3 linked regions of the Heliomicrobium gestii genome follow. The protein of the gene in region 2 interacts with the protein of the main gene of each other region in a pairwise test. Links are inferred from orthologs where the notes say so. Each region holds a gene or a part of one and is shown on either strand. Other genes may lie near its edges. The genes, in order: GTO89_RS02910, ileS and rbsB.

What was found.
Region 1: the proteins of ileS (region 2) and GTO89_RS02910 interact in binary tests that used the Escherichia coli proteins (3 or more experiments, as listed by UniProt). The link is inferred for Heliomicrobium gestii from one-to-one orthologs.
Region 3: the proteins of ileS (region 2) and rbsB interact in binary tests that used the Escherichia coli proteins (3 or more experiments, as listed by UniProt). The link is inferred for Heliomicrobium gestii from one-to-one orthologs.

Annotation. Positions count from the first base shown.
Region 1 is NZ_WXEX01000002.1:194,780-204,682, reverse strand. The notes cover bases 4,559-7,473. They hold GTO89_RS02910 (HyaD/HybD family hydrogenase maturation endopeptidase), read left to right. Parts: upstream 4,559-5,721; coding sequence 5,722-6,225; downstream 6,226-7,473. Other genes in these bases: hypF (carbamoyltransferase HypF), read left to right, coding at 7,250-7,473; hypB (hydrogenase nickel incorporation protein HypB), read left to right, coding at 6,639-7,298; GTO89_RS02905 (hydrogenase maturation nickel metallochaperone HypA/HybF), read left to right, coding at 6,290-6,637; cybH (Ni/Fe-hydrogenase, b-type cytochrome subunit), read left to right, coding at 4,816-5,517; GTO89_RS02920 (nickel-dependent hydrogenase large subunit), read left to right, coding at 4,559-4,803. In the rest of the region: GTO89_RS02935 (MerR family transcriptional regulator), read left to right, coding at 1-730; GTO89_RS02930 (hypothetical protein), read right to left, coding at 1,024-1,650; GTO89_RS02925 (hydrogenase small subunit), read left to right, coding at 1,945-3,060; more of GTO89_RS02920, read left to right, coding at 3,067-4,558; more of hypF, read left to right, coding at 7,474-9,868; GTO89_RS02890 (HypC/HybG/HupF family hydrogenase formation chaperone), read left to right, coding at 9,872-9,903.
Region 2 is NZ_WXEX01000011.1:21,067-31,853, forward strand. What follows is about bases 4,654-7,882. They hold ileS (isoleucine--tRNA ligase), read right to left. Parts: upstream 7,581-7,882; coding sequence 4,854-7,580; downstream 4,654-4,853. Other genes in these bases: GTO89_RS12675 (phosphate propanoyltransferase), read right to left, coding at 4,654-4,781. Also shown: lspA (signal peptidase II), read right to left, coding at 1-47; GTO89_RS12650 (alpha/beta-type small acid-soluble spore protein), read right to left, coding at 164-445; GTO89_RS12655 (TraR/DksA C4-type zinc finger protein), read right to left, coding at 610-1,326; GTO89_RS12660 (DUF5665 domain-containing protein), read right to left, coding at 1,434-1,745; GTO89_RS12665 (PFL family protein), read right to left, coding at 2,328-3,695; GTO89_RS12670 (ACT domain-containing protein), read right to left, coding at 3,730-4,020; more of GTO89_RS12675, read right to left, coding at 4,185-4,653; GTO89_RS12685 (DUF167 domain-containing protein), read right to left, coding at 8,030-8,317; GTO89_RS12690 (DivIVA domain-containing protein), read right to left, coding at 8,317-8,847; GTO89_RS12695 (YlmH family RNA-binding protein), read right to left, coding at 8,867-9,658; GTO89_RS12700 (YggT family protein), read right to left, coding at 9,659-9,925; proC (pyrroline-5-carboxylate reductase), read right to left, coding at 9,974-10,787. UniProt on the Escherichia coli protein: Catalyzes the attachment of isoleucine to tRNA(Ile). As IleRS can inadvertently accommodate and process structurally similar amino acids such as valine, to avoid such errors it has two additional distinct tRNA(Ile)-dependent editing activities.
Region 3 is NZ_WXEX01000014.1:62,816-73,324, forward strand. The notes cover bases 4,529-7,479. They hold rbsB (ribose ABC transporter substrate-binding protein RbsB), read right to left. Parts: upstream 6,500-7,479; coding sequence 5,558-6,499; downstream 4,529-5,557. Other genes in these bases: GTO89_RS14730 (metal ABC transporter ATP-binding protein), read right to left, coding at 4,529-5,160; GTO89_RS14740 (ABC transporter permease), read right to left, coding at 6,625-7,479. Outside these bases: GTO89_RS14710 (DNA internalization-related competence protein ComEC/Rec2), read left to right, coding at 1-1,748; GTO89_RS14715 (stalk domain-containing protein), read right to left, coding at 1,643-2,869; GTO89_RS14720 (Fur family transcriptional regulator), read right to left, coding at 3,079-3,540; more of GTO89_RS14730, read right to left, coding at 4,465-4,528; more of GTO89_RS14740, read right to left, coding at 7,480-7,566; GTO89_RS14745 (sugar ABC transporter ATP-binding protein), read right to left, coding at 7,563-9,062; rbsD (D-ribose pyranase), read right to left, coding at 9,083-9,475; rbsK (ribokinase), read right to left, coding at 9,472-10,407; GTO89_RS14760 (LacI family DNA-binding transcriptional regulator), read right to left, coding at 10,404-10,509. UniProt on the Escherichia coli protein: Part of the ABC transporter complex RbsABC involved in ribose import. Binds ribose. Also serves as the primary chemoreceptor for chemotaxis.

The sequences.
Region 1 (9,903 bases), on a different replicon or contig from region 2:
AAACGGCGTGACCATCGGACAGGCCGTCAAGATGCTGCACCAGCACGATGTCCTGCGTCCCATCAGCCCGCTGGTGGACACCGGCAAAGATGCCCTCGGTGAACTCCATCGTCGCATCGTCCTGGCCCTTGACGATTATGACGAGCAAAAGGCGAGCGCCGCCATGGAGGAGGCCTTGAGTCTCTTCAGCATGGAGCGCGTCGCTGTGGAACTGATCCTGCCCATCCTGCAGGAACTGGGTGAACGCTGGGCGCGCCGCGAGCTTTCCGTCGCCCACGAGCACTTTGCCTCCAACTTCTTCCGTGCCCGCTTGGCCGCCATGCTCTGCGCCCTGCCGGCCAACCGCGACCTGCCCCTTGTCCTGGCCGCTTGCGTCTCCGGCGAGCACCATGACCTGGGCCTGCTGATCTTCTCGATCTACCTGCGCCGTCGTGGGTTCCGCGTCATCTACCTGGGTCAGGATCTGCCCACCGATGACCTCTACGAGGTGGTCGGTGAACTGCGCCCGCGCATTGTCTCCCTCTCCGTCGGATCGCGGTTGCTGGTGCCCGAAGTGCTCCTGATTCACGATCAACTCAAAGACATGTCCAAACGGGGCGCCTTCCCGATGCGCGTTTGCATCGGCGGACGCGGCCTCGATTACGACATGGAAGCGCAGGAACACTTAAAAGGCGCCTATGTGGCCGGGTCCATTGAGTCCTGGGACAATTGGCTCCGGGCCCTTGACTGATAGGAGTAAACCACCATCTCAGATGAACGAGAAAAGCGCTGCAGGGGTAAAACCCAGTGGCGTTTTTTTTCGCGAATAGGGAGTGCTGTTGAGAACGAGGCAGGAGAGTGGAGGTAAGAATGTTTGAAAATAAAAACAATAATGATATAATGTGGAGTGTAGGCGACGCTGGAGGTGAATCAGTCTGTGAACGGACGGAGCCAGCCGTTGATTCTCGTCATTATACCAGATAGCGAGTGAGGAAGTGCGTCAGGGTGGTCGAAGGACCACCCTGTTTCTCGTAATGGGTGAAGTCACACGCCGTCTTCTGCTGGTCGATGGCATTCGGCGCGCCAACCTGTGGGCGTTTGTCGCAGATAGACACTGACGTTGATCGAATCTCTTCCATTATCCGAGGGGGCGCCGGCGCCGTTTTCGCTCTGATAGGCCTCGGTGGTGCCCGACACAACGGCTGTGTCCGCCGATGGGTGAGAAACGGTGACATCCTTCGCCAGAAAAAGCAGAGAGGGACCTTCGGAGTAAAAGCCCCAGGGGAGTTCAGGCATGGCGCGAGATCCTTCCTCCCAGACCGTGTCGATGGACTCTGACGTCCAGTAGGGTGCCAACAGACGCGACAAATCGTTTTTGGCGGCGATGGAAACGGGGGTCAGCCCCTGGTGACGAAGCCAGTCCGGATTTTGGACGAAGAGGGCCGTTGCCATTTGCTTGTCCGCTTCCAGGGCGAAGGTGATCAGCCGGTGGTCGTCCCAGTCGGCGGTATCCACTTCAATGGATGGAGAGGGAGCGTTTTGGGCAGGCGAACGTGGCAGCGACTCCGCCGGAAGGGGCCCTCTGTCTGAAACAGCGCTTCCGGCAGTCGGCGACAGGGACAGGAAAAGGAAAGCAAGCAATAAGAGCGGTAGTAAGTGAAGACGCCCCACATGATTTTCCTCCTTTTTCCATTTAAAAGGTATATATTCCTGACCACGCTGAATTATGCCGGTTGGGCCTGTATTGTTGGGAAACTGAAGCATTTCATGAATTGCGGAGTGAATATATTCATTTTCTTAATAGGGGTATTCTACTTGTCACCTTGTAAAAGCTTCGGTTATGATATGACAAAGCGATGTAGAGTTCTAGCAGTCGCGCTTTTTTAGTCAAGCGAACAGAGAAGCAGTTTTTTCTGTTCGCTTTCGGTTTTTTCTGAAAAATTGGAAAATCAGGGGTGAAAGTTAATGGCAAAAGAGGAAACTTATTACCAGTACCTGGAGCGCCGCGGCGTCAGCCGGCGGGACTTCCTCAAGTTTTGCACGGTCATGGCGGCTTCTCTCGGATTGAGCGCCGGATCGGTTCCCAAAATTGCCGAGGCCTTAGAGACGAAGAAACGTATCCCCGTTATCTGGCGTCATTTGGTCGAATGCACCTGCTGCACCGAATCGTTCATCCGCTCTCACCACCCCATTGCCGCTGATATCCTGCTGAACATGATCTCCCTCGACTATGACGAGACCCTGATGGTCGCTGCGGGCGAGCGAGCCGAAGAGGCTGCCCGCAAAAGCATGGAAGAGAACAAGGGCAACTACATCCTGGCCGTCGAGGGGGCCGTCTCGACGAAAGATGGCGGCATCTACTGCGTCCTGGGGGGCCGATCCTCCGTTGAGATCCTCAAAGAAGAAGCCAAGAACGCCAAGGCGATCATCGCTTGGGGTTCCTGCGCCGTCAACGGCTGCATCGCCGCCGCCAACCCCAACCCTTCCGGCTCCGTTCCGGTGCAGGAGATCATCAAGGACAAACCCATCATCAACGTGCCGGGCTGCCCCCCCATCGCCGAGGTGATGGCTGGCGTGATCACCCACCTGCTCACCTTCGATCGCCTGCCGGAACTGGACCGCGAAGGCCGGCCCAAAGCCTTCTACGGCCATCGCATTCATGACAAGTGTAACCGCCGCGCCTATTTCGATGCGGGGATGTTTGTGGAATCCTTTGACGACGAAGGGGCCAAGCAGGGCTGGTGCCTCTACAAGGTCGGCTGCAAAGGGCCGAACACCTACAACTCCTGCGCCAACATGCAGTGGAACGGCGGTGTCAGCTATGACATCAAGTCCGGCCACCCCTGTATTGGCTGCTCGGAGAAAGGGTTCTGGGACAACACGGGCGGCGAGTCCTTCTACACCCACCTGGCCGAAGTGCCGGGCATGCACATCGGTATGAATGTCGATAAGTTTGGTGTTGCCGCTGTCGGGGCCGCCGCTGTGGGCGCCGCCGTGCACGCCGGCTTCTCCGCCTTTACCAAAAAGGCTCAAGACAAGGCGGCCAAAGGCGGCAGCGACAAAGATTCTCTGGGAGGTTGAACATAAATGGCAGAACGCATCGTCGTCGACCCTGTCACACGGATTGAAGGCCACCTGCGTGTGGAAGCCAAGGTAGAGGGCGGCAAGATCGTCGACGCCGTCAGCGCCGGCACCATGATCCGCGGCCTTGAGATCATCCTGCGTGACCGCGATCCCCGGGACGCCTGGGCGCTCGTCCAGCGCATCTGCGGCGTCTGCACCACCATCCACGCCCTTGCCTCGGTGCGTTCCGTCGAGGACGCCCTCAAGATCCGCATCCCCAAAAACGCCGAACTGATCCGCAACATCATGTTTACCGCCCTTTATGTCCACGACCATGTGGTTCACTTCTATCACCTGCACGCCCCCGACTGGGTGGACATCCCGAACGCACTGAAAGCCGACCCGGCTGCCACGGCCCAACTGGCTCAGAGCATCTCCCGCTGGCCCAAGTCGACGGCCGGCTATTTCAAAGATGTGCAGACCAAGCTGAAGACTTTTGTTGACAGCGGCCAGCTGGGCATCTTCGCCAACGCCTACTGGGGCCATCCAGCCTACAAACTGCCGCCGGAAGCCAACCTGATGGCGGTCGCCCACTACCTGGAGGCCCTCTCCTGGCAGAAGGAGATCGTCAAGATCCACACCATCTTCGGCGGCAAGAACCCTCACCCCAACTATGTTGTGGGCGGCATGACCGCGCCCATCGACATCAACAGCGACAACGCCGTCAACATCGAGCGCTTCAACATGATCGGCAAGCTCATCGACGAGGCCATGGAGTTTGTCGAGCAGGTGTATGTTCCGGACCTGCTGGCCATCGCCTCCTTCTACAAGGACTCGGCGGCCTACGGCGGCGGCGTGGGCAACTTCCTCTGCTACGGCGACCTGCCCACCACCCACATCAATGACCCCTCGGGCTTCCTCTTCCCGCGCGGCGTCATCCTCAACAAAAACCTCGGCGAGGTCCTTGACGTGGATCCCCGCGATCCCGAGCAGATCCTGGAATACACGGACCACTCCTGGTACAAAAACTCCAAGAGCGGCCTGCACCCATGGGAAGGCGAGACCAACATCAACTACACCGGTCCCAAGCCGCCCTACAAGACCCTCGACGAATCGGGCGCCTTTAATCAGGCCTACTCGTGGCTCAAATCGCCGCGCTGGCGGGAAAAGTCCGTCGAAGTGGGTCCCCTGGCCCGCATGCTCGTCGCCTATGCCAAAAAGGATTGCAAGGCCCATGACCTCGTCAAGAGCGAAGTCGACAAGGTCCTCGGCGGTCTCGGCGTCGGTCCCGAAGCCCTCTTCTCCACCCTCGGCCGGACGGCGGCCCGCGGCATCGAGACGAAGCTCTGCGCCACCTGGCTGAAGCAGTTTTTCAACGAATTGGTCGCCAATGTCAAGAACGGCGATCAGACCACCTTCAACAAAGAGCGCTGGGAACCGTCGACCTGGGAGAAGGATTGCAAGGGTGTCGGCATCGCCGAAGCGCCCCGCGGCGCCCTGGGCCACTGGAGCCATATTCAAAACGGCAAAATCGCCAACTACCAGTGTGTCGTCCCGACGACTTGGAACGGCTCGCCGAAAGACCACAAAAACCAGCGCGGCGCCATCGAAGCCGCCCTTATCGGCACGCCCCTGGCCAAGCCGGAGGAACCGGTCGAACTGTTGCGGACCATTCACTCCTTCGACCCCTGTTTGGCCTGCGCCGCTCACCTGACCGACACGGAGAACCAGGAGATCACCACGATCGATGTCTTGCGGTAAGGAGGTAGGGCCATGGAAGCTATGAAATCGGGCCTGCGCTGCTTGCAGACAGTCTATGTGTGGGAACTGCCGGTTCGGTTCTACCACTGGGTGAACGCCCTCTGCATCGTCATCCTGATGGCGACAGGTCTTTACATCGGCAACCCCGTCCTCAAGCCGATGGCCGTCAACGGCGAGGCGACGACCGTCTTTTGGATGGGCAAATCCTTTATGTGGCACATCGCCGCCGGCTATGTCTTCATCGCCGCCTACCACTTTCGCCTGTATTGGGCCTTCGTGGGCAACGAATACGCCCGCAGCCACCACTGGCCCTGGCAGAAGGAGTTCTGGCTCGAGTTTTTCGATGTACTCCTCAGCTACCTCTTTCTGAAACATCACCACGATGAACACCTGGGCCATAACCCGGTGGCCAACCTGGCCTACTTCGGCTTTATTATGGTCGGTTCGGTCTTCATGTCGATCACCGGTCTGGCCATGTACGGCGAACTCCACCCCAACGGTCTGGTCGGCAGCGCTTTCGGCTGGGTCTTCACCCTGCTGGGGCAGAGCTTCACCGTTCACATGATGCACCGAATGATGGCATGGGGGATCGTGGCCTTTGTCATCGTCCACCTCTACCTGTCGATCCGCCACGACATGTTCGCCCGCAACGGCACCCTCTCGTCCATGGTCAGCGGTTATAAGTTTGACTGCCACGACAACGGCAACGCCTAAGCGGCTGGTCTACTCCTTTTTGGCTTTCCGTTGCGTTACGGGGGTCTGTAAGGAAGACCGCGTTAGCAATGATTGCACATAGGCAAACCAAGTTCCGAATGCTACAATAGGGAACAATAACGCTGTGATTATGTTGTTTGGGGTGACCTGCGCCATTGCGGCGTTTCGGTTGCCCCGCCGTTCTTCTGGCAGAAAGGGGCATCGATGGAAAAAAAGCAAGATAAAGAAAGAAAGATCATTATCATGGGCCTCGGCAATCTCCTCTTTACCGATGAGGGCCTCGGTGTTCACGCCATTCGCCGGATGGAAGCCGGCTATGATTTCGCGCCCGAAGTGGAGTTGATCGACGGCGGGACGCTTGGTCTCTTGCTGTTGGATCACCTGGAAGAGGCGAGCCACTTTCTCTGCATTGACGCCGTGAACGCCGGCAAAGCGCCCGGTACCCTTGTCCGCTTGGAAAAGGAACAACTGCCCAGTTACCTGGGGGTAAAGATGTCCCAGCACCAGATGGGCTTTCAGGAGGTGCTGGCCCTGGCTAACCTGCGCGGGACGCTGCCCGCCGAGATGGTCCTCATCGGCGTCCAACCGGAAAGCCTGGAGTGGGGAACAGAACTGTCACCGACCGTAGCCGCCGTTCTGCCCGGTGTGATCGAGGCGGCGCTGGAACAACTGGTGCACTGGGGCCTTCCGGCGACGCCGAAGCCATAAAACACAGATTGATCACATCCCATAACAGGCGATAACGCTTGGAAATGGCGGGAGGGACGCCTGCATGCACGAAATGGCGCTCATGGAAAGTCTCGTCGATGTGCTGGCTCGCGAAGCGGACCGGCACAACATCGCCCGGATCAAGAAGGTCAAGCTCACTGTCGGCGCCTTGACCCACGCCCTGCCCGATGCGCTCCAATTCGCCTTCACTGTCCTGCGGGAACAACCCCTCTTTGCCCCGGAGGCGGAACTCGAGATCGAGGAACGGGAGACACGGGGGCGCTGCGGCAGTTGCGGCGTCGAGTTTGCCGTCGAAGGGAACTTTGGCTTTCTCTGTCCCGATTGCGGCGGCTTTGCCATCGAGATCATCCAGGGCCGGGAGTTGCAAATCGACTACTTTGAGGGTGATTGATATGCAGATCAAACTGGGTCAAAACCTGCTCGGCGCCAACGCGGCCGTCGCTGGCGAAATCCGCCGGTTGATGGAGGAAAAGGGACTGCTCCTGCTCAACCTGATGAGTTCGCCCGGCGCTGGCAAAACAACGCTGCTGGAAAAGACGCTGGCTGCTGTCAAGGAGCGACTGCGCGTCGCCGTGATCGAGGGAGATGTGGCGACCACCAAGGATGCCGAACGGATCGCCCGCCTCGGTATCCCTGTCGTTCAGATCAACACCCACGGCGCGTGTCACCTCGACGCCGCCATGGTTCGTGATGTGCTGCCTGCCTTCGACCTGGACAACCTCGACCTGTTGATTGTAGAGAACGTGGGCAATCTGGTCTGTCCAGCCGAGTTTGACCTCGGTGAGGCCATGAAGGTCGTCGTTCTGTCCACGACAGAAGGCAATGACAAGGTGCCCAAGTACCCGCTCATGTTTCGCGAGGCAGGGGCCTTGCTCCTCAACAAGATCGACCTGCTGCCCTTCACCGACTTTCGCCTTGACGAACTGGCCGCCGATCTGGGACAGATCCACCCCGGTCTGCCCCGGTTTGACCTGTCTGCCCGCACAGGAGAAGGGATGGACCGGTGGATCGACTGGCTGTCGAACCAGGCGGAGGAGCGTCGCCGGCGATGACGGGCGACAAGGGCCGGGCAGAAAAGGATGGGTTCCCGCGGTACGCCGACAACCGGGTGGCGCGAACGATCCTGGTGACCGGCACCGTTCAGGGCGTCGGTTTCCGACCCTTTGTCTACCGGCAGGCCTTGCGGTTCAGCCTGGCCGGCTGGGTGCGCAACGGAGCGGCCGGTGTGGAGATCCGGATGGAAGGCGCTGCGGAAGCGATCGACGCCTTTTTGCAGGCGCTTAGAAACGAAGCGCCGCCCCTGAGCCGCATCATCGCGGTGCAGGTCCGGGAAGCGCCGGTCGAGGGCTTTCGCGACTTCTCCATCATCACAAGCGAATCCGCCGTGGGGATCAATGACGATGGGGCGAGCGCAAAGGCAAACGATCGGGCGATCGCGCGCATCCCTCCCGATGTGGCGCTCTGCCCCGACTGCCGCCGCGAACTTGCCGATCAGGCTGACCGCCACTACCGGTACCCCTTTACCAACTGCACCCACTGCGGCCCCCGTTTCACCATCATCCGTCAAGTCCCCTATGATCGGGCGCAGACGACCATGGCCTCTTTTCCCATGTGCCCGGACTGCCGCCGTGAATACGACGATCCCCTTGATCGCCGCTTTCACGCCCAGCCCACGGCCTGCCCCGCCTGCGGCCCCCGTGTCTGGTTTGCCGACGAAGACGGGCGGGAGAGGCCCGGTCACTGGGCCGGCGCCTTCCGGGAATGGATGGAACGAGGGAAGATCATTGCCCTCAAGGGGCTGGGCGGTTTCCACCTTGTCTGCGACGGTCGCAACAGCGCCGCCATCGCCGAACTGCGCCGGCGCAAAAGGCGACCGGCCAAGGCTTTGGCGGTGATGGGACGGGATCTGGCCACCCTTCACCGCTTGTGCCGCATCAGCGATCAGGAGGAGGCGGCGCTCTCAGGACCGGAGGCGCCGATCGTCATTCTGGAGCGGCGAGGGGATGCCGGACTGCCGGAGAACCTGGCGCCGGGAACAAGCACCCTGGGGGCCATGTTGCCCTATACGCCGCTTCATCACCTGCTCTTTGACGATTCCCTCGACCTGCTCGTCATGACCTCGGGAAACGCCGGGGGACTGCCCCTCGTCCGGGACAATGGGGCGGCTCTCGCTCAATTAAACGGCATCGCCGACGCCTTTGTCTTCCACGACCGCGAGATCGTCAGCCGCGCCGACGACTCCGTCGTCCGGTATATCGACGGCGTTCTTCAGTTTTACCGCCGTTCCCGCGGTTATGTGCCCGAAGGGATCCCGATCCCCTGGCCGAAGGGTGTCCCTGACCGGACAGTCCTGGCCGCCGGAGCGGAGACGAAAAACACCTTCGCCCTCTTCGGGCGCGGCGCCGCCTACCTGAGCCAGCACATCGGCCATGTAGATACCCGTGAGGGCCGCGACAACTACCTGGAGAGTTGTGAAAATTTGCAGCGTCTTCTCGATCTGGCGCCACAGCGGGTGGCCCGAGATGGTCATCCCCAGTACCGCATTACGGCGCTGGCCGAGGAGATCGCCCGAGCGCGATGTCCGGCGATTGCTGGAGCGGCTTCTCCCGAGGCTGACCTCCCGGCACGCGATGCGGCAGCGCCTCCGACAACCGGCCTGCCGGTTGACGAAGTCCAGCATCACCACGCCCACCTGGCCGCTGTCCTGGCCGATAACGGCGAGACAGGACCGGCCATCGGCGTCATCCTCGACGGAACCGGGGCAGGGGAAGATGGCGGCATCCGGGGGTTTGAGATCCTCAGCGGCGATCTGCGGGACTACCGACGCCATTTCTGGCTGCGGCCCGTTCCCCTTCCCGGCGGGGAAGCGGCGATTCGCCGGCCTTGGCTGACGGCGTCCGCTTTTTTGGGCGAGGCCTTCGGCGACGCCGGTTGGGCAAAGGCAAAAACACTCTTTCCGGAACGGTTGGTTCCGATCGAAAACGCCCGCCGCATGGCGGAAAAAAGGCTGAATACGCCGCTCGTCTCCAGCGCCGGCCGGCTCTTCGACGCCGTCGCCGCCCTGCTCGGCCTCTGCCTGGAAAACAGTTATGACGGTCAGGCGGCGATCGAACTGGGCGAGCGGGTGCGCCTGCGCCTGGGGTTGACCGGCTGTGAGGAGCGAGAACCGGTTCTCGATCACAGCGTTCTCGGAGGCGCTGCCGGAACGCCCGTTGACGGCCTGGTGGAGGCGGCGCTGGCCGACGGGGCGTACCCGTTTACGCTTCCTGAGGCAACGGGCGGCCTTTCCGGCGAAGCCCCTGGCGCGATCGATTATGCGCCGCTCCTGTCGGCGATCTTGGCGGATCGGGAGTCGGGCGTCGCCATCGAGGTCATCGCCAGCCGCTTTCACAACACCCTGGTCCGCATGGCCGAAGCGGCCCTTTTGACTGTGCGGGATGCAAGCGGCATCGATTGCGTCGCCTTGGGCGGCGGTGTGTTTCAGAATCCCTACCTGTTTACACTGGCTCGCCGCCTGTTGGCGCGGCGGGGATTTCGCGTCCTGTTTCCTAGCCGCGCGCCGGCCAATGACGGCGGCCTCGCCCTCGGTCAGGGCGTCATCAGTTTGTGGAGGGGGGTATGACCCATGTGTCTGGCTGCTCCGTCGCGGATCATCGC
Region 2 (10,787 bases):
ATCCAGAAAACACCGTTGCCGATTCGTCTCGACGGCCCGTGACTCATGGCCGGTCCCCCCTTTTCCCAGAGTGCCCAATCTGAAATATTTTAGCACGCAGGGACCGGGGGCGCAACTGACGCGACAAAGGCCAGCCTTGCGGCTGACCTTTGTATGGTAAAACCTATCGGCCGGAATCTTGAAGCGCGCCTTGTTGGGCGTCGGTCCCGGCAGAACGGGCCAGGGTGGCAGAAACGCCGTTGCTCTGGGCCAGTTGCTGCTCAGCCAGTTGGACCATCTTCTTGGTCATGAAACCACCGATGGAGCCAACCTCACGAGTGGTCATGTTTTCCCAGCCAGCGCTCTGAACCTTGTTGGCCAGGCCGATTTCGGAGGCTACTTCATACTTGAAGCGGTCCAGCGCGCCTTGCGCCCCAGGGAATGCGGCTTTTCTCCGGTTCGGCATTCTCTTTATTCACCTCCTCCCGTGCTGGTCTAGGCATAGAATGTCTCGCCGAGGGCTTCTTCATATTATGAAGCTCCTGTTAAAATCCATAGACCTTGCCGCGCTGCCCATGCCGTGACAGGGTTGGGATGTTTTTTAAAACATAAAAGCCGGCGATCGCCGGCCTAGAGCGGTTTCGGTCCCTCTTCGTCATCGACGCCATCCATGTCCTGATAAAAGACGCCATCCTTTCCCTTCTCAACGGGGATCATGGCGATCGCTTCCGTCCCCCCCACACGCTCAAAATGGTTTGGCATGATGTTGGGGTACTCAGGCGTGAACTCCACATCGCTGGGTGTGTCGGAACTGCCATACTGGGCCAGGATCTGCCAGGTGTCCTCACCGTCAAACATAACCGGGTCGTTTTCGTCGCGGTCGGTCCCATGTTCGCCGATCGAAAAAAGGTTGTCCGAGTTGCCGCCCCAGGGGTAGGGCGCCACATCCTCTTCAATCGGCCGGGGGTGGCGGTCGGGGTGCAGCTCCTCCTCATCGGTCTGGCAACCGATGCAGAGCGACGCCGTCGGCATGGCCTCCATCCGCTCCTCAGGGATCCTTTGATGGCATTTTTCGCAGATCCCGTAGATGCCCTCGCTGATGCGCCGCTTGGCGTTGGCGATCTCCTCCAGTTCCCGGCTGAAGCGGTCCCGTGTCCCCAGGTCCTTGCCCCGCTCATAGACCTCGCTGCCCACATCGGCGGGGTGGTTGTCATAGAGGCTCAGTTCCTGAATCGACTCGCCCATCGATTCGCCCAGGGAATCCTGGGTCATGTGGGTCAGTTGGTCCCGGATGTCCGTCTCCATCGCATTCAGTCGCCACCAGGCGGCCTCATGGCTGTCCGGCATCGGTATCCCCTCTTTCCCCTGTGCTTTTTTCCTTTGAAAAAGGGCAACCTGCCTTTGCGGCCCCTTTGCCTTCAGTGTCGGAACCTCATTTCCATGCTCTCCATGATTTACATGCCCAACTGCGTCTGAACCATGCGAACCACCTCAGCGATGAACCCGCCGATCAGGGGCAGATTGAGCACCACCAACTCACGCAGGATCAGCAAGGCCACGGCGCCCAGAACGGTAAAGCCGATGGTCATGCCGAGCCCGCGCGCCATCCCGGCTAGGAAGTTCAGGTATAAGAGCCGCTTGGGGTCGTTAAAGAGGTCAACATACTCGGCCACACGGATCTTTTCCATGTCCACCGCCAGCGTGGCGATCCGCTCGTTGAGCGATTCGACGAGTCGCCTGTCGACCTGTGGCTGTTCTCTTTCCATTTTGCCCACCTGCCTGGGCATAGTATGTGCCATGATTTTACTGCTCATGAAAGGCATTTACGAGATCCCATCGATAAACCAACCAATTTATATTTTCGGATTTATTGTTCAAACAGCATTAAATCGCTTATATAGTTTTTTTCAAAATATCTGCTAGCGCAATCGCAAAAACATATAACATCAATTGAGCATATTGATTTGTATAACCAAACAAAACTAAAACCAGAGCAACGAGAAAAGCAATGTTAATTACAATGATAAATATAAAAAATATTTTTTCTTGTTTCTTTTGATTCACTATATTTCCAAAAAAACAACGCAATTATGGTTACCGTAACGCTATAGAATATAAAACTCATAGTTCCTCCTATCTTTTTCTAAAATCTCAAAGATTAGAAACATAAATAGACTTACTCTCATCTTTTGAAAATAATATGTAACATTCTTTCTATTATTTTATCTTTTTTCCTTCCATCCAAACTAAACCCAATCCAGTAAAATCCTATCGTATAAATAGAAAAAAGCTGCCTCTCCATTTGAAAGGCAGCCTGCTGATTTATATTGAAGAAAGAAAACAGCGATCTAGTTATTCAACGCCTGCAACGGCGCCGGAATCCGCCCGCCCCTCGCCACAAAGGAGGCCGAACTGAACCCGTGAACCGGCATGACCGGCGCGTGACCAAGCAATCCGCCGAACTCCACATGATCGCCCACCTTTTTGCCGGGCACGGGGATGATGCGGACGGCCGTCGTTTTGCGGTTGATCATGCCGATGGCCGCTTCGTCGGCGATGATGGCCGAGATCGTCTCGGCCGGCGTGTCGCCGGGGATAGCGATCATGTCGAGGCCGACAGAGCAGACACAGGTCATCGCTTCCAACTTGTCCAGCGTCAGGGCGCCCACCTCGACAGCGGCGATCATGCCGGCGTCTTCGCTGACCGGGATGAAGGCGCCTGACAGGCCGCCGACGTAGGATGATGCCATGGCGCCGCCCTTTTTCACGGCGTCGTTGAGCATGGCCAATGCGGCCGTCGTGCCGTGGGTGCCGCAGCGCTCCAGGCCCATCGCTTCCAGGATGTCAGCGACGCTGTCGCCGATGGCCGGCGTCGGCGCCAGGGACAGGTCGACGATGCCGAAGGGCACGCCGAGCCGTTCCGAAGCGGCCCGGCCGACCAGTTCACCCATGCGGGTGATCTTGAAGGCCGTCTCTTTGATGATCGACGCCAGTTCGCCGAAGTCGCAGCCGGGCTTTTTGCGGACGGCGTTCAGGACGACGCCGGGGCCGCTGACGCCGACGTTGATGACACACTCCGGTTCGCCGACGCCGTGGAACGCGCCGGCCATAAAGGGGTTGTCCTCAGGGACGTTGCAGAAGACGACCAGCTTGGCGCAGCCCAGTCCGTCACGGTCCGCTGTCGCTTCAGCGGCCGCCTTGACGATCCGGCCCATGAGCGCCACGGCGTCCATGTTGATGCCGGCCTTGGTGGTGGCCACATTGACGGAGGCGCAGACGCGCTCGGTGACGGCCAATGCTTCTGGCAACGATTCGATCAGCGCCCGGTCGCCGGGGGTCATCCCCTTGTGGACGAGGGCCGAGTAGCCGCCGATGAAGTTGACGCCCACCGTCTTGGCGGCGTCGTCCAGGGCTTTGGCGACGGTGACATAGCCATCCAGGCCCATGCTCTCGGCGATGAGGGAGATGGGGGTGACAGAGATGCGCTTGTTGATGATGGGGATGCCGTAACGGCCTTCGATCTCCTCCCCCGTCTTGACGAGGTTGCCGGCCATGCGGGTCACCTTGTCATAGACGGCCTTCGCTGTCGCCGCCGCGTCGGTGCGGCAGCAGTCGCGCAGGGAGATCCCCATGGTGATGGTGCGGATGTCCAGATTCTCCATCTGAACCATGCGGATGGTTTCCATGATCTCCTGGGGCGATATGGAAAGGGGCATGAATGAACCCTCCCGACCAGTGTCTTTTTCGCGGCTAGATGCGGTGCATGAATTTGAAAACGTCCTCATGCTGGGCCATGATCTGGACGCCCAGTTCTTTGCCCTTCTCTTCCAGCGCCTTGCGCAGTTGATCGAAGCTGGCTTTGGCGTCGTTCATGTCGATGACCATGATCATGGTGAAGAACTCACCCTGGAGGATCGTCTGGCTGATATCGAGGATATTGGCGCCGGCGTCAGCGATGATGGTGGCCACACTGGCGATGATCCCCACCCGGTCCGCGCCGATGACGGTGACGATGACACGGTTGTCCTTTTTCTCTGGCATTACTTTTTCCACTCCTTGCAAATCAGGGACGCCGCCCCCGGAAATACCCATTTTGAGGTATCTCCTTATTATTCGGGGCGGCGTCTCTATCTCCTGCCTGATGTCTATTTTTGTCGAAATGCGGATGACTTTGGCAAAGCAACAACCTTTTACAGGCAATCCGCTTATGGACGCTGTTCAAAGAGCATCTTGACGGTCTGCCCGTTTTTGATCACCGCCGCATTGGCTTCATCAGTGTCGACATGCATCTCTGCGGCAAAGGACCCGTGCACCCGGATCAGCACATGGTCGAAGCGCAACCCCCGGGCGCCGCCCACCTCGACGGCGATGCGCTCTTTGTCTTTTAGGCCCAGTTGGGCCGCCTCTACCGTGCTCAAGTGGATGTGGCGCGCCGCTACGATGGCCCCTTCCTCCAGCGTCACCTGTCCCTGCGGCCCCACCAGGGTGATCCCCGGCGCACCGGCGAGGTCGCCCGAGTCGCGGATGACCGGCGGGATCCCCAACTTGTAGCAGTCCGTCACGGCCACCTCGACCTGGGACTGCTTGCGCAGCGGCATGAGCAATCGAACGCCCTCGATCAATCCCTTGGGCCCCATCAACGTCACCGTTTCCTTCGCGGCATACTGACCCGGCTGGGACAGGTCCTTCATCCGTTCGGGCTGGTATCCTTCGCCGAAGAGCCGGACCATGTCCGCCTCGGACAAGTGCAAATGCCGGTTGGACACGCCCACGGTGACCTCTTTTTTTGCTGCATCGAACAAAGGTCTCAGCCCCTTCTGTCATCATCCTCCATCCTGTAGGATGACCGGGGGCGGGGCCTTCGTATGAGTGGTTTACCCTTCCAGCGCGGCGGCGCAACGGGGGCAGACGGTCGGACGATCGGCAACGGCGCCCACTTCTTCGCTGTAGATCCAGCAGCGTTCACACTTTTGGCCCGGCGCCTTGACGACCTCGACGGCCAGACCGGCCACATCGGCCTCGCGGTAGGCTGTGGACGGCGCCCCATCGGGCGCGCCAGCCAGTTGAACGGAAGAGACGATAAAGAAGGTGGCCAGTTCTTCCCCTTCCAGGAAGCTCCGCAGATCAGCGTCGACGAAGAGGCGCACCTCGGCTTCCAGGGAATGGCCGATCACCTTGGCCTGGCGAGCCGTTTCGAGGGCTTTCGATACGACAGCGCGGATGTCGAGGAGGCGATCCACCTTTTCCGCCAGGGCGGCGTCGATGAAGCGGCTGTCGGCTTCGGGCCAGCCGGCCGTCTGGACCGTTTTCGCCCGTTCTTTCGCGCCGGGCAGGTAGCCCCAGACCTCTTCGGCGGTGAAGCTGATGAAGGGCGCCAGCATCCGCACCAGGGCGTCGGCTGTATGGTAGAGGACCGTCTGGGCCGACCGGCGCGCCAGCGACTTGGCCGGCGAGGCGTAGAGGCGATCCTTGATGATATCGAGGTAAATGGCGCTCATGTCGACAGCGCAGAAGTTGTGGACGGCGTGGTAGACGACGTGGAACTCGTAGTTCCGGCAGGCGGCGGTGATGCGCTGGATCAGCTTGTGCAACAGCATCATGGCCCAGCGGTCCAGTTCGGTCATCGACTCGAAGGGCACCGCGTCCGTTTTCGGGTCGAAGTCAGCGATGTTGCCCAGGAAATAGCGGAAGGTGTTGCGGATCTTGCGGTAGCCGTCGGCCGTTTGACGCATGATGTTCGGCGACGCCGCCACGTCGTTCCGGTAGTCGACCGATGCGACCCAGAGGCGCAGGATGTCAGCGCCCATGTCCTTGATCACATCCTGGGGCTCGACGCCGTTGCCCAGGGATTTGGACATCTTGCGACCCTGCTCGTCGACGAGGAAGCCGTGGGTGAGGACGGCTTTGTACGGCGCCACACCTTTGGTCGCCACCGACGTGGACAGGGACGAGTTGAACCAGCCACGGTGCTGATCTGAGCCTTCCAGGTAGAGATCGGCCGGGAAATGCAGATCCTCCCGTGTCTCGAGCACCGCCGCATGGGAGGATCCCGAGTCAAACCAGACATCCATGATATCTGTCTCTTTGCGGAACTTGCCGTGGCCGCACTTGCCGCAGGTCAGGCCCGGCGGGACGAGGTCGTCGGCCTCACGGGCAAACCAGACGTCAGAGCCCTCTTTGCGGAAGAGCCCTTGGATGTGGGTGATCGTCTCGTCGTTGATGATCGCCTCGCCGCAGTCGGCGCAGTAGAAGATGGGGATCGGCACGCCCCAGGTCCGCTGCCGCGAGATGCACCAGTCGCCCCGGTCGGCGACCATGTTGTAGATGCGGTCGCGGCCCCAGGCGGGAATCCAGCGCACCTTGTCGATCGCTTCCAGGGCCTCTTTGCGGAAGCCGTCAATGGAAGCGAACCACTGCTCGGTGGCCCGGAAAAGGATGGGGTGCTTGCAGCGCCAGCAGTGGGGGTATTGGTGCTTGATCTTGCCGGCCCGGATCAGCAGGCCCCGCTCCTTCAACTCCTCGATCACGGCGGGGTTCGCCTGCGTCGTCGTCATGCCGGCAAAAGGGCCGCCTTCAGCGGTAAACTTGCCCCGGTTGTCAACCGGCGAGATGACCTCCAAATTGTAGGCTTTGCCGACCTGAAAGTCTTCCACGCCATGGCCCGGCGCCGTGTGAACGCAGCCGGTGCCCTGTTCCAGGGTGACATGCTCGCCCAGGATCACCAGCGAATCGCGCTCGAAAAAGGGATGCTTGCAGACGAGACGCTCCAGGTCCTTACCGGTGAACTCCTGCTCGATCTGGCCGCCTTCCAGGCCCGTGTCAGCCATGAACTTGGCCAGCAGTTCCTTCGCCACAAGCAGCCGGTCTTCACCGAAACGAACGAGGACATAGGCGAATTCGGGATGCACGGTGACAGCCACGTTGGCCGGCAGCGTCCAGGGCGTCGTCGTCCAGATGACCACATAGGCGTCTTTGCCATCGAAGAGGCCTTTGGCGTCCCGAAGGGGAAACTTCACATAAATGGAGGGCGATTCCTTGTCGGCGTACTCGACCTCCGCCTCGGCCAGGGCCGTCTCACAGGAGGCGCACCAATAGACCGGCTTCAGTCCCTTGTAGATGTAGCCTTTTTTGGCCATTTCGCCGAAGACGCCGATCTGGGCGGCTTCAAACTCCGGCTTCAGCGTCACATAGGGGTGATCCCAGTCGCCGCGCACGCCAAGGCGTTTGAAGCCCTTGCGCTGGATGTCCACGTATTTCAGGGCATATTCCTGGCAGCGGCGGCGGAACTCGACAGTGGAAACGGCATGACGGTTCAAGCCGAGGGCTTTGATGGCTTGCTGTTCGATGGGCAGGCCATGGGTGTCCCAGCCCGGCACATAGGGGGCGTCATAGCCGTCCATGGAGTGAAACTTGACGATGAAATCCTTGAGCACCTTGTTCAGCGTATGACCCAAGTGGATGTCGCCGTTGGCGTAGGGCGGGCCGTCGTGGAGAATGAATTTCGGCTTGCCGGCGTTGGCCTTGGCCACCTCCCGGTAGAGGTCGATCTCTTCCCAGAACTTGATCATATCGGGTTCCCGTTTCGGCAGGTTCGCCCGCATGGGAAACTCCGTCTGGGGCAGATTGAGCGTCTTGCTGTAGTCGGGGCTTTCCTTCCCGTTCACTTGCCTCTCACCTCATTTAAAACTAAAAAAACCCTCTCCCCTGTGAAAAGGGGCGAGAGTTCCCTCGCGGTTCCACCCTTGTTCGTTCCGCTCCGGCGCGCAAAGCAACCAGGCTCCCGCGCTGTTTCCTATAGTGCGGTTTAGCGCGTGCACCAAGCGGACACCTCTTGTATGCGCGTAACGGCCGCTGCCGGCGCCGCCTACTCCTGTTCAGCGACGCAGCTCCCGGGGGATATGCGGATAGCGCCCTTGCCCTGGCTTCCACCGTCCCAGGTTCGCTGTCAAGTCGGTATACACGCACCTGTCCCGTTCAATGCTGTTCGATCCTATCCACGGCAATTCATTTTGACGCAGAATGCGCAGAAACATTATACCGAAAGACAGGATCAGATGTCAAACTTCTTCCGTAAATCCTCCGGGGTGATCGCGTCCACTTCCAACGTCTTCAGGCGCGATGTCTCGCCCGCCACCAGGCGTACCTGGCTGCGGGGAACGCCGAAAGCCTTGGCAAAAAACTGCAGGCAGGCGGCGTTGGCTTCGCCGTCGACAGGCGGCGCTGTCAAGCGGACCTTCAAGGCATCATCGAGGAGACCGCAGACCTCGTTTTTCGATGCCCGCGGCTGCAGGCGGATCTTGAAGCGAATGCCGCCGGGTCGTTCCTGGATCCAGAGCATCAGCCGGCCTGCTCCTCTTTATCCAACACAGCCGCCTGCGACCAGGGCCTGGCGTCGGCATAGGGCTCCACCATGCCGGCCATCCCTTCCCAATCCTCTCCCTTGACCGACTCCAGTTGCGACAGCAGCATAGCCCGGAACTGAACACGGAACTGGCGGAACTGGTTGCGCAGGTGTTCGTACTGGCGTTCCATCTCCTGCTGTTTCGTTCGCGCCGCCGCCACGATCTGATCCGCCTGGAGTTGAGCCTCCCTCAGCCGCACCTCCGCCTCCCGTTCGGCAGAAGCCCGCTGTTCATCGGCCGTTTTCTGCGCCAGCACCAATGTGCTGTTCAAGGTCTCCTCCAGTTGGCGATAACGAGACAGGTTTTCCTCGCAGCGGGCAACCTGTTCCTTCAGGAGGAGGTTTTCCTTGTACAATTCCTCAAACGACTGGGCCGCCTGACGCTGAAACTCTTCCACCTCTTCCGGCTTGTAGCCCCAGGCGCCCTTGCGAAACTCTTTCTGGTGGATATCAAGCGGTGTCAGCATGGTTACCCTCCTTGTCCTGTTAGCGGTCGGCCGGTTGCCAGACCGTCAACCGGATGCGTCCCTTTTTCGTCTCGCCGCCGACGCCGCGCAGTATGGCCCGTCCAAAACCGCGCAACGAGAGGATGTCCCCCTCATCAGCCCCTTTGCTCCCGTCGGTCATCTCAAGGCCGTTCACCTTCAACAACCCCCGTCCGATGGCCTCATCGGCCCGCGAACGGGAGAGATGCCAGATCGCGGCGATCAGCGCATCGAGACGCAAGGAAGCTACCGTGAGGGTCCGTTCCTCTCCCTCATCGACGAAAGCCGGAACATTCCCGTCATCGATGAGGCGGATCGAGAGGTCTGACTGGCGCACCTGGCGCCACTGGGACTCCACATACGGGGCCACGTCCGCGTCCAGGGCGACAGCGCAGCCCCGCTCCGTCAACTTGAGATCGCCCACCTTCTCCCGGCGGATCCCCAACCCCAGCAAGGCCCCCAGGTAATCCCGGTGGCCGATTGTTTCGACATTGCCGCTCGGCTCCCCCAATAGCCAGCAGATCCGGCTGTCTGGCCAATCATCCTCATGGGGAAGGAGCACCAACCGCTGGCGTTCGGCCCCCTCATAGCCCCCGTCGGCCACATGGGGGACGCCCTCAGGCCCGCGCAGGAGATCCTGAGCGGCTTTGCGCAGGTACGGTTCCAGAAAATCGGTCACCTGTTGCCGGTAGGTGCGCCGGCACTGTTCCGCCTGATCGAGGATCCGGGCCAGCTTTTCCCGCCCTTCTCCAGGCGGCAGGTGGGAAAAGCGTCGTTCACGAGACGATCCCATTTAGAACATCAGTTGGAGCAGCGCCCGCTCCAACACCTCCAGCAGGATATAGGCGACGATGGGGGAAAAATCGAGGGGCAACGACGCCGGCATGGGGATGATCCGGCGCAGCGGCGACAGGACGGGTTCGGTGATGTCATAGATAAAGCGGATGATCGTCCCATCGGGGTTGTGGGGGAAATAGGAGAGGATCACCCGGATGACGATGAGAAACTTAAGCACCTCAAAAGCAATGTTGACAATCTGATAGGTCTCTCCGATTCCCAAAAGTCACCCTCCATTTCATGCAAGAACCCGGCGGTGGGCCGGGTCATTTCATCGGGAACCTGACAGTTCACGAGCGCGACGTGTTCCCTCGTGAACGGCAGCGTAAACAGCCGAACGGAGACCGCCGTCTTCCAGCGCTTGCACACCGGCGATGGTGGTGCCGCCGGGAGAGGTCACCTTGTCCCGTTCAATCGCGGGATGGTTGCCGGTGCGCCGGATCATCTCGGCCGAACCGGTCACCGTCTGCAAGGCCAAGCGACGAGCCAGGTCACGGGGCAGCCCTTCTTTGACGCCGGCATCGATCAGCGCTTCGATAAACAGATACACATAGGCGGGACCGCTGCCGCTCAAGCCGGTCACCGCATCCAGGTACGGTTCCGGCAGCACCTCGGCAACGCCGACGGCCTCCAGCAGTTGGCGCGCCGCCTCCACATCGGCGTCAGCGGCGCCCCGTCCGCCCGAGAGAGCCGACGCGCCCATGCCGACAAGGGCCGGCGTGTTGGGCATCACCCGCACGATGGGGATCTCTGGCGACAACCAGTCTTCCAATTGGGCCAAGGTGATCCCGGCAGCGATGGAGATGACCAGTTGACTCGGTTCGATGACATCTTTGAGCGGCGCCAGCACAGCCGGCAGGACCTGGGGCTTCACAGCCAGCACGAGAATGTCTGAGCGGCGGCAAACGTCAACGTTGTCGCCGGTGACGGTGACGCCGAGTTGCTCATGGAGCATCTCCCGGCGCGCCGGCGATACATCGGAAACAGTCAGGCTGTCGGCCGGCACGTGCGCAACGAGGCCGCGCAAGAGCGCTTCCGCCATAGCCCCGCCGCCGATGAATCCGATCCGGCGTCCTTCCAATTGG
Region 3 (10,509 bases), on a different replicon or contig from region 2:
TCGCCGTGACATCGGCGGCCATCGTATTCTACGGTTTTATGACCGGCTTTCCCGCTTCCGTGCAGCGGGCCTTGCTGATGGCCCTGGGCGGACTCCTGGCTTACGGATTCCAGCGCAACGTCGACGGGCCCACCCTGCTGGCCTCGGCCGCCTTGCCCATCCTTCTCGTCAATCCCCTCATGCTCGCCGATCCCGGCTTTCAACTGTCCTTCGCCGCCACCTGGGGCATCCTCTACCTCTTCCCTCCGTTGCATCAAACCGTTCAACCCGTCGGACAGCGCCTTGCGCAGACCCTTGAGCAACGATTTGCCACCTTGGGCAGCGCCTTGGGCAAGGCGTTGACCCTGCTCCTTGACACCCTGCTCGTCTCCCTGGCAGCTCAGTTGGCCCTGTCCCCCCTCTGCCTGTACTACTTCAATCTCTTCTCCGTCTCGGGCCTGCTGGCCAACATCGCCAGCGGCGCGATCATCGCCCTGGTGACGATCCTGGGCTTCCTTTCCTTTCTGCTGCTGCCCTTCTGGCCCGCCGGCGCGCTGAGTTTTTCCCTCGTCTCAGCCGTCTCCGTCGACCTTTTGAATTTTTTCCTGCGCCGTCTCGCTGAAGTGCCGGGCGCCGCCCTGACCGTTGCGACCCCATCTCCCCTGCTGATGGTCGCCTATTACCTCGCTGTTATCTTTTTTCGCGAGAGCCTCGCCGGGCACGTCCGCCCCAAAGATGCCGCCCGAGTCCACGACTGGACCGTCCGGTCGGCGCCTTTTCTCATCATTCTTTTTCTGGGCTATCGTCTATTGGCCCCGGCCGAACTGCTGGTCACCTTCATCGATGTCGGACAGGGCGACGGCATCCTGATTGAAACACCGGGCGGCAAAAGGGTGCTGGTGGACACGCCGGGACCACCACTGCTCGCCATGGGAAGCGCAGAGGATAGGTCGAAAAAAGCCTTTGATCCCGGGGAGAAGATCGTGGCTCCCTTCTTTCACCGCAAAGGCATCACCCGGTTGGACCTGGTCGTCAATACCCATGCCGATCAGGATCACATCGGGGGCCTGCCCTACTTGTTGTCCGAATTTCCCGTGGGTCAATTGGCGCTCTCCCCCCCGCCCGGCGCAGCGCCCCCGGCTTACCTGACGTTGGAGGAAGTGGCGACGCGACAGCAGGTCACTGTCGTAAAGTCACCGGAACCGGGAGTGGACATCAGCCCCGATCCGGCAGTCCGCATGATCGTCCTTTTCCCATCGCCTGATTCGCCGCCCCAGACAACGAACGACTCCTCCCTGGTGCTCCTGGTCGAGTACGGCCAGTGTCGCCTGTTGCTGACGGGCGATCTGGAGCGGGAAGGCCAAGCCTATTTGGCCGCCCAATACGCCGGGGAGTTCTTTCCCCTCACCGCCGGTGTGGTCAAGATTCCCCATCACGGCAGCCGTCACAACCTGGAACCGTCGCTCATGGCCGCCCTCGGTGAACTGGACCTCGCCGTCGTATCGGTCGGCCGCAACACCTTCGGCCATCCCGCGCCGGAAATCCTGCAACGCTGGGGGGAACAGTGCGCCGAGGTGTTGCGCACAGACACCTGTGGCGCTGTTATCGCAACAGGCGACGGCGAACAGTGGCATTGGCGGACAACTCGCTGGGAAAAGCCCGCTTACGGCTCGACCAACCGAACCCACAAGGCGTCATTGGTCATGCCGCCCTCGGTGCGCCTGCCAAAGAGGGGCGATACGGCATTGAGCAGCGGTACGGAACCGTAAAGCCTGCCGTTGACAAGGGTGATGGCATCAACGTCGTCACCGGGATTGGTCGGCTGGTAGTTGCTGATCCAACCGTAACCGTCGCCGGCGTAGAAATAGATGAACCCGGCCCCATAGGGCTCTCCTGGCTTGCTTTCACCAGCGACTCCCCGGACGACGAGGCTCCCCCGAACCGGATCGTAGAGGATCGCTGAATCCGGAATCCCCCATGCCTTCAGGTACTCCATGATGTCAAAGCGGCTCTTCTGGTTGACAGGATCGACGACAAGTGAAACAGAAGGCGTTCGCGAGGTTTTCTCGTCGCCGCCCATGTCCATCAACTTCATCTGACGCTGTCCCTGAAGCAGTGTCACCTGCTGAGCCGAAGGCCTTTGCGGGGCAGGCACAGTCTTCCACGTTCTGACAGTGAACGCTTTATCGACGCCATCCCAAGCAACCATCCCCCCGAGCGCCTGGGCTGCCGCCCGGTAGGGAACCATCAACCGGTCATTGACGATGCGCGGCTCAGCGTCCAACGCGCCTGCTTGCCCACCGTTTACCTGCATGTCAGTGCGCCCCAGGTTGATCAAAAGGGTGTCTTGGGCTCCACCAGCGGCAGGGCGACGGATGCTCACCTGTTCGACCCCGCCGGAGGCATTTCTGGTGTAGTTGATGTCCCCATCGGCGATGCCGAGGCTGTAGGCCAGATATCGCAATGGCATCAACACCCGTCCCGCCTGCTCATCAACCAAGGGCGCCGAATCCATACCGTTGCGTTTGCCGTTGACTTCGAAATAGTTGCGTCCGATATAGAACCTTGCCGTCAACACTTTATCGGGATCAGACATCGATGTTGGCGCCGTCGCCGGTGCAGTTGCCCTTGGGTCGCTCATTTTTATGGCTTGCGGCAACGCCGTGGAATCTATCGGGTCGGTTGATCCTTCAGGCTGCGATGCCAGCGCCGCCGTCACAGCGCTGCCAAACGTCAGAGCGACGCCAAGCGACGTCACGGCGATCGCTTGCGTCCATGGGTTCCCCTTGAAGAGTCGATGCATGCTGTCGTCCATTCCTTCCTGTGGAAACAGGGCCAGGCGCCAAAACCCCTTTGATTCGGCGATTCCTTTCGGTATCCAGTATGCCATGCTTCCAAAAAAAATTAAGCCTTCCATTCTGTTTCTTTTTAAAGCTTACCTTAGGCATGGTGGTTTCGTAAATAAATAAAAAATGGAAGCCCATTGGATAAATGTCGGCTCCCATTGAATCAAGCGCTTCGGCCCATTCCCTATGCCCATTATGTAGCGGCCCTTCGCCCGCCTGTTCACCTTGGAAAGAATCTGCCAACAGGAGGCGCTCAAGACGAACTCTCTTCCCGTTGACAGTCGCGGCAATAGCCGAATATCTCAAAGGTGTGTCCCAGCACATGAAAGTCCTCGCGCCGGGCCATCTCCTCAGCCCTCTCCTGCATGGGGCAATAGGGCAGACAGACCGATTTGCCGCAGGTGACGCAGACCAGGTGGTGGTGGTGTGGCCGCCCATCCAGTTCGTACCGGGCGCCCTCTTTGCCCTGCTGGCTGATCAGGCTGACCACGCCTAGGTCACAGAGCACCTTCAGGTTGCGGTACACCGTATCAGCGCTCATATCGGGGTAGCTCTCACGCAAGCGATCGACCATTTCCTTCACCGAAAGGGGCCGGTTCGCCTCGATCAAAGCGCCAATCACCGCCCGCCGTTGGGGGGTAAACTTGTATCCCTTAACCTTGAGCAGTTCAAGGACATCCTCGGCTTGCCTCTGTATCCTCTCGTCTGACGTCATGACGCCTCCTCTATCCCGCAATGGGCCCGCAAGAAATCCTGTTCAGGTCGGTTCAACGATTGGTCAGCCCCCGCAGCGAAGCGGCTTCTTGGGACGAGCGCCGGAGAAAGCGCTCAACAACAGTTCGCAAGGCGATGGTTGCCACCAGCAAGAAAGCCGCCAGTAAGACGATGGTTCCTCCGGGGGCCAGATCATAATAATAGGACGCTGCTAATCCCAGGCTGACTTCAACCAGTCCATAGGCCAGGGCCAGCCAGAGGGCGGCCCGGAAACTGCGCGCCACCTGCAGACTGGCGGCGACAGGCAAAACCAGCATCGACGAGACGAGCAGGATGCCCACGATCCGCATGGAGGCGGCCACGACGAGAGCCGTCAACACCATGATCAACAGGTTAAGGGCGTTGACCGGCAAACCGCTGAGCCGCGCCTTCTCCTCGTTTAAGGTGATGTAGAAAAACCGGTGGTAAAACAGTCCGACGGTCAACAGCACGGTGAGGCTGACAGCGGCCAGAATGGTCAAATCGCGGTCATTGACAGCGACGATGCTGCCGAAGAGATAGCTTAGGACATCGGAGGAAGCCGACTTTTTCATGCTCAACAGGATAACCGCCAAAGCGACGCCGCCGGACAGGAAGACGGCGATGGAGATCTCCGCATAGTTTTGAAAGCGTCGGCGCAGCTTTTCCAGACCCAAAACCGCCACGATCGAAAAACCGAGGGCCATCAAGGGCGGATAAACGCCAAGGAGCATCCCCCCGGCGACACCGGCCAGGGAAACGTGGGAGATCGTGTCGCCGATGAGAGATAGGCGACGCAGCACCAGAAAAAGACCGATCACTGGGCAGATGACGGCGACCATGATACCCGCCAGGAGCGCGCGAACCATAAAATCGTGTTGGAGCATTTCAGGCATGCCTTTTCCTCCTAGTGGCTGTGCCGGACCATCTGCACGGGATGGCCATAGAGCAACGACAAGATTTCGGACTGGCGAGCTTTGAAACCGCTCACCTCGCCGTGGAAAAAGAGGCGGCGGTTCAGGCAGACAAGCTTGTTGACCCGTTCTGTCACAGCGCCGATGTCATGGGAAACGATGACGATCGTCATCGCCGATTCGCGGTTCAACCGTTCCAGGAGGCCGTAAAACTGCTCCTCCTGCTCCATGTCGACACCGACTGTCGGTTCGTCCAAGAAGAGGATCTCCGGCTCACCGGCCAGCGCCTGGGCGATAAAAACCCGCTGTTGCTGACCGCCGGACAGGTTGCCGATCAACCGATCGGCAAAGCCGTCCATCCCCACCGTTGCCAGCGATTGTTCGATGATCGCCCGGTCATCGCTGTTCATACGTCCGAAGAGCCCCTTGCGACCCAGCCGTCCGGCCGCGACGACCTCGCGGACGGTAGCGGGAAAGGCGTCGTTCAGGGCGGTCGCCTTTTGCGGCACATAACCGACTCGGCCCCACTGGCGAAATTGTGGCAGCGGCTCTCCCCAGAGCAAGACCTGTCCCTGTTCGGGCGTCAATAGACCGAGCAACAGACGCAGGAGCGTCGACTTTCCGGAGCCGTTGGGACCGATGATGCCGAGAAAGTCGCCCCGGAAGATGCTCAACTGGATGTCGCTCAAGGTCTGGTGTTGGCCATATCGAAAAGAGAGATTGCGGGCCTCAACGAGTAGGTTCGCGTCAGGTTGCCAAGGTTCGGTCGATCCTTGGCCAGCCCCTATTCTACGAAAAGACAGAGCCCATTCCCCCTTTCTATAGTCGGTTCAAAAAGCGGACATAAAAAGCAATCCGCGCTTAAATAGGATTATTCCTATTTGCGTTTTAAGAGTACACCCATTCCGCTTCCTATGACAAGTCTCAATTTGTCCGAGATGTCTTTTATGCACCTTCCCATTTTTCCCCTTATCCAGCCGTCAATAAACAGGCAAGAGGCCGTGAAACCGAACTATGCGTCGGTCTCACGGCCTCTCAGGAGTCAGTGAAGCGCTGGGCCACCGAAAGCAGTATTCTTGGTATCCCTTACTGCTTGGTGATCAGCTTCAGGGCCACGGGAATCTTGGACTCCACTTTTTCTTTTTTGACCACTTTTTCGGCGGTCTGCAGGCCCATCTCTCCGATCAGCTTGGGCTGTTGGGCGACAGTGGCCGACATCTTGCCATCCTGAACAGCCTTGACGGCGTCAGCGCCCCCGTCAAAGCCGACAAGGATCACGTTCTTCTTGGCCGCTTGCAGGGCTTGCAGCGCGCCGAGGGCCATCTCGTCGTTATGGCAGAAGACAGCTTGGATATCGGGCTGGCTCTGGAGGATGTTCTCCATAACGGTCATGCCCTTGGAGCGGTTGAAATCGGCAGGCTGCTTGGCTGCGACCTTGATGTCTTTTTCATTGTCGATGAGGCTGTGGAAACCCTGGCCGCGGTCACGGGCGGCCGAGGTGCCGGCGATGCCTTCCAGTTCCGCCACCTTGCCTTTGCCGTTCAGCGATTTGACGACGAAATCAGCCGCCAGCTTGCCGCCGGCCACGTTGTCCGAGGCGATGTGGGATACGACGTCACCGCCGCTGACACTGCGATCAAGGGTGACCACCGGTATGTTCGCTTTGTTGGCGTCTTTCACGGCAGTGACCAGGCCGTCGCTGTCGGTCGGGTTGAGGAGGATGATATCCACTTTCTGCTGGATCAGGTTCTCCACCTGGGAGACCTGCTTGGACGCGTCATCCTGGGCATCCATGACGACCAGTTTGGCGCCCATTTTATCGGCGGCGGCTTGCGCGCCGTCACGCATATCGACAAAGAAGGGGTTGTTCAGTGTCGAGAGAGCGATACCGACGGTCATCTGTTTGGCCGATTCGGCCGGTTTATCAGCCGGTTTGGCTGCTTCTTTGGAACCGCCGCAGCCAGCGAGCATGCCGACCATAACCAGAGAAGTGACGACGAGGGACGCTGCTTTCAGATACCGTTTCATGCGATTTCCTCCCATTTCTTACACTCTTTCGCTTTTTGAAGCCTCTTAGCCGGAACAATCAACAGCGCTTTCTAAACCATTTCTCACATCTTCTCGGGAACTCCGATTACAACCCTTTTCGCTGCTCACCCCCTTGCGGCGTTTCGCCGGTCTAACAGCACCGCGATCAGGATCACGATGCCTTTTACCGCCTGCTGGTAGAAGGAAGACACATTGAGTATGTTCAGGCCGTTGTCGAGAACCCCGATGATCAGGGCGCCGATCAGGGTCCCAAGCACGCCGCCTTGGCCCCCGGAGAGGCTGGTTCCACCGAGGACGACTGCCGCAATGGCATCGAGTTCATAACCGGCGCCGGCTGTCGGCTGGGCCGACATGAGCCGCGAGGTCAGAATGGCGCCGGCAAGGCCGCACATGAGGCCGCTGACGGCGTAGACAAAGATCTTGCTGTAGGTCGACTTGATGCCGCTGAGGACGGCGGCTTCCTCATTGCCGCCGATGGCAAAGACACGGCGGCCCACGGTCATTCGGTTGAGGACAAACCATGCCAGAAAAACCATAACAGCGGTGATGACGACAGGCGTCGGAATGGGACCCAGATAGCCGCCGCCAAGGGCGTTGAAACCTTCCTCGACAGCGCGAACAGGACGTCCCTCCGTGTAGATGAGCGTGGCGCCCCGGAAGAGGGTCATCGTGCCCAAGGTGGCTACGAAGGGGGCGATGCGGCCATAGGCGATCAGCAGGCCGTTCAGGGCGCCGCCGGCGAGGCCGATCAGGCAGGCGTAGAGCAGGACAATTCCCGTGTCCATGCCGCTGGCCAGGGCGCCGGCGGCTAAAGCCCCGGCAAAAGCGAGGATCGAGCCGACAGAAAGGTCGATGCCGCCGGAGATGATCACAAAGGTCATGCCTACGGCGAGCAGGGTGTTGATGGACACCTGCCGGGCGATATTGAGGATGTTGGAAGCTGAAAAAAAGCGATCCGACAAGAGGGTCAAGGCGATGCAGATGAGCGCCAAGCCGATCAGCGGCCCCATCCCGTTTCGCCGGAGTTTTTGCAGCAGGTCTTTCATTGTCCACCTCCTGTGGCGCAGCGCATGAAGGCTTCTTCGGTCACCGATTGCCCGGTGAAATGGCCGGTGATTCTGCCTTCGTACATGACATAGATGCGGTCGCTCATGCCCATCAGTTCCGGCAGATCCGACGAGATGAGCAGGATGCCGATGCCGCTGGCGGCCAATTCGTTGATCAACTGGTAGATCTCTACCTTGGCCCCCACATCGACGCCGCGCGTCGGCTCATCCAGGATCAACAGGCGCGGTTTCGTCTCCAGGCATTTGCCGAAAACCACCTTCTGCTGGTTGCCGCCGCTCAGGTTGCGCACCGGCTGTTCCGTTGTGGCCGTCTTGATCTGCAGCGTCTTCACATAGCCGTCGACCATCCGGCGCTCCTCCGCTTGGTCGATCACGCCCAGGCGGGCCCGCCGGTCGAGCGTCGGCAGGGCCAGGTTCTCCTTCACACTGGCGAGCAGCACTAACCCTTCGTCCTTGCGATCCTCGGGCACCATGGCGACACCGTGGGCGATGGCTTCGGCGGGATGGTGAAAGAGCCCCGAGAAGTTTTCGCCGTTGCGGCCTTTCAGGCGCAGGCTCCCTGTCGCCCGATCGAGGCCGTAAACAGCCCGTCCCACCTCCGTCCGACCGGCCCCCATCAGGCCGCCGATGCCGACTACCTCGCCGGCGCGCACATGTAGGCTGACCCCTTTCAACCGGTCGTTTTGCAAACCTTCCGCTTCCAGAATCATCTCGCCCGGCGCCACAACCGCTTTGGGGAAGCGATCTTCCACCTGCCGGCCCACCATGAGGGACACCAACTCATCAATGGTCGTCTCTTGAATCGGCCGTGTGGCGATATAGGCGCCGTCGCGAAGAACAGTGACACGGTCGCAGATCGCGAAAAGCTCCTCCATGCGGTGGGAGATAAAAATGATCGATACACCCCGCCCAGATAGGGCGCGCATGATCGAAAAAAGCTTCTCTTTCTCCGTCTCGGTCAAAGCCGCCGTAGGTTCGTCCATGATCAGCAGCTTCGCTTCTTTCGAAAGGGCTTTCGCCACTTCAACCAGTTGTTTCTCACCGACACTCAACTCATCGACAGGACGTGTAGGCGCCACCGCCAAACCGACCTGGTCGAGAAAGCGGCGCGACGCCTCCACCAACGCCGGCCAGAGGATCGTCCCCCAGCGGGTGAAGGGGCCTTCGTTGCCCAAAAAAATGTTCTCGGCAACGCTCAGCGGAGGGACGAGATTGAATTCCTGGTGGATCATGACGATCCCGAGCGCCTCCGCCTCCCGCGGCCCATGCACAGCCAGCGCTTTGCCGTCGAAGCGGATGTCCCCGCTGTCTTTGCGGTAGATGCCGGTGAGGATCTTCATCAACGTCGATTTACCGGCGCCGTTTTCCCCCAGCAACGCATGGATCTCTCCTTTTTCGACAGTGAAGTCTGCATCCTTGAGCACCTTGGCGCCGGGAAAGCTTTTATTGATTGACCGCATCTCTAACAGCGGCATGCTCCCATCCCTCCCCGCCGTCAAAAGGCGACGCCGGCATAAAGGAGGATGTTGGCGTAAGGCGTCCACTCCCCTGTCCGGATGACAGCCCGGGCTTGACGACAGCGCGTCTTCAGCGACTCGTGGTTGACAAAGTGCAATTCGATGGGGGACAGACGTTCGGCAAGGGATTTGGCCAATTTTTCGTTCGGCTTCAGTTCCTCGGCGACAGTCGCGCTCTCCACCACCATCTCCGAAAGAATCGCCTCAAGGACCGGCAAAAAAGGCGGAACCCCATTGGTCACGGCCAGGTCGATACAGGGGACGCCCGGTGGGACCGGCAGGCCGCTGTCGCCCACCACCACCAGGTCGCCGTGACCGAGGCTGGCGATCAGGGCGGCCAGATCGCGATGCAAGATGCCCTGTTTTTTCATCTTATTCCCTCCAAAAAGTGTTCGACCTCGTCTCTGCGCGGCAGCGATGTCTGGGCGCCCGCTTTGGTCACCGACAAGGCGGCGACAGCGCTGGCAAAGCGCAACGCTTCCTTAAGCGGTCGCCCTTCAGCCAGGGCGACGGCAAATCCGGCGACAAAGGCGTCTCCGGCGGCTGTCGTGTCAACGACTGGGACTGAGAAGGCGGGGATGCGGTCCATCGTTCCTCCCGGTTCTCCCTCCGCCTCCACGACCCGATCGTTCCTGCGGAAAAGCACACCCTTCTCCCCCATCGTGACGACCAGCGATCCCGCCAGTTTCTCTTGCAGATCCGTAAAGTCGCGGGCCCGATCGCCGCCCAGCAAGGCCGCTTCATGCTCATTCGGCACGAGGTAGGCGATCCGGCGAAACCAGTCCTCCGGGAGCGATTGGGCCGGCGCTGGATTCAAGATCAAGGGTTTTTGCCACCGTTCCGCCATCTCAATCGCTTTCGCCACCGTCACGATGGGCGTTTCGAGTTGAATCACCACCACATCGGCGGCGGCAAAATCGTCGCCGCATTCCTCCAGGTCAGCTGGTTGCAGTTGGTCATTGGCGCCGGGGACGACGACGATCTGGTTGTTGCCCCGATCATCGACCGTGATCAACGCCACCCCGGTCGAACCGGGAACCTGTTTCACCCGTGCCGGTTCCAACCCGTTGTCCCGAAAATACTGCAGCATATCGCGGCCATAGGCATCATCGCCGACAGCGCCGATAAAGGTCACCGCTGCGCCAAGGCGGCAAGCCGCCATGGCCTGATTGGCGCCTTTGCCGCCCGGCACGGTCGAAAAGCGCCTCCCCTTTACCGTCTCCCCCGCGTGGGGGATTCGTTCCGCATAGGCCACCAGATCGGCGTTGACACTGCCGATGACGAGCAGGCGCGGTCTTGTCATGGTCCGTCCCTCCTGACAGAGGAATCCCCGATCGCCAAACGGGGCTCCAGTTCAATATGTTGAAAGCTCTCGTTTCCTTTGATCGTCTCCAACAGCAGTTGG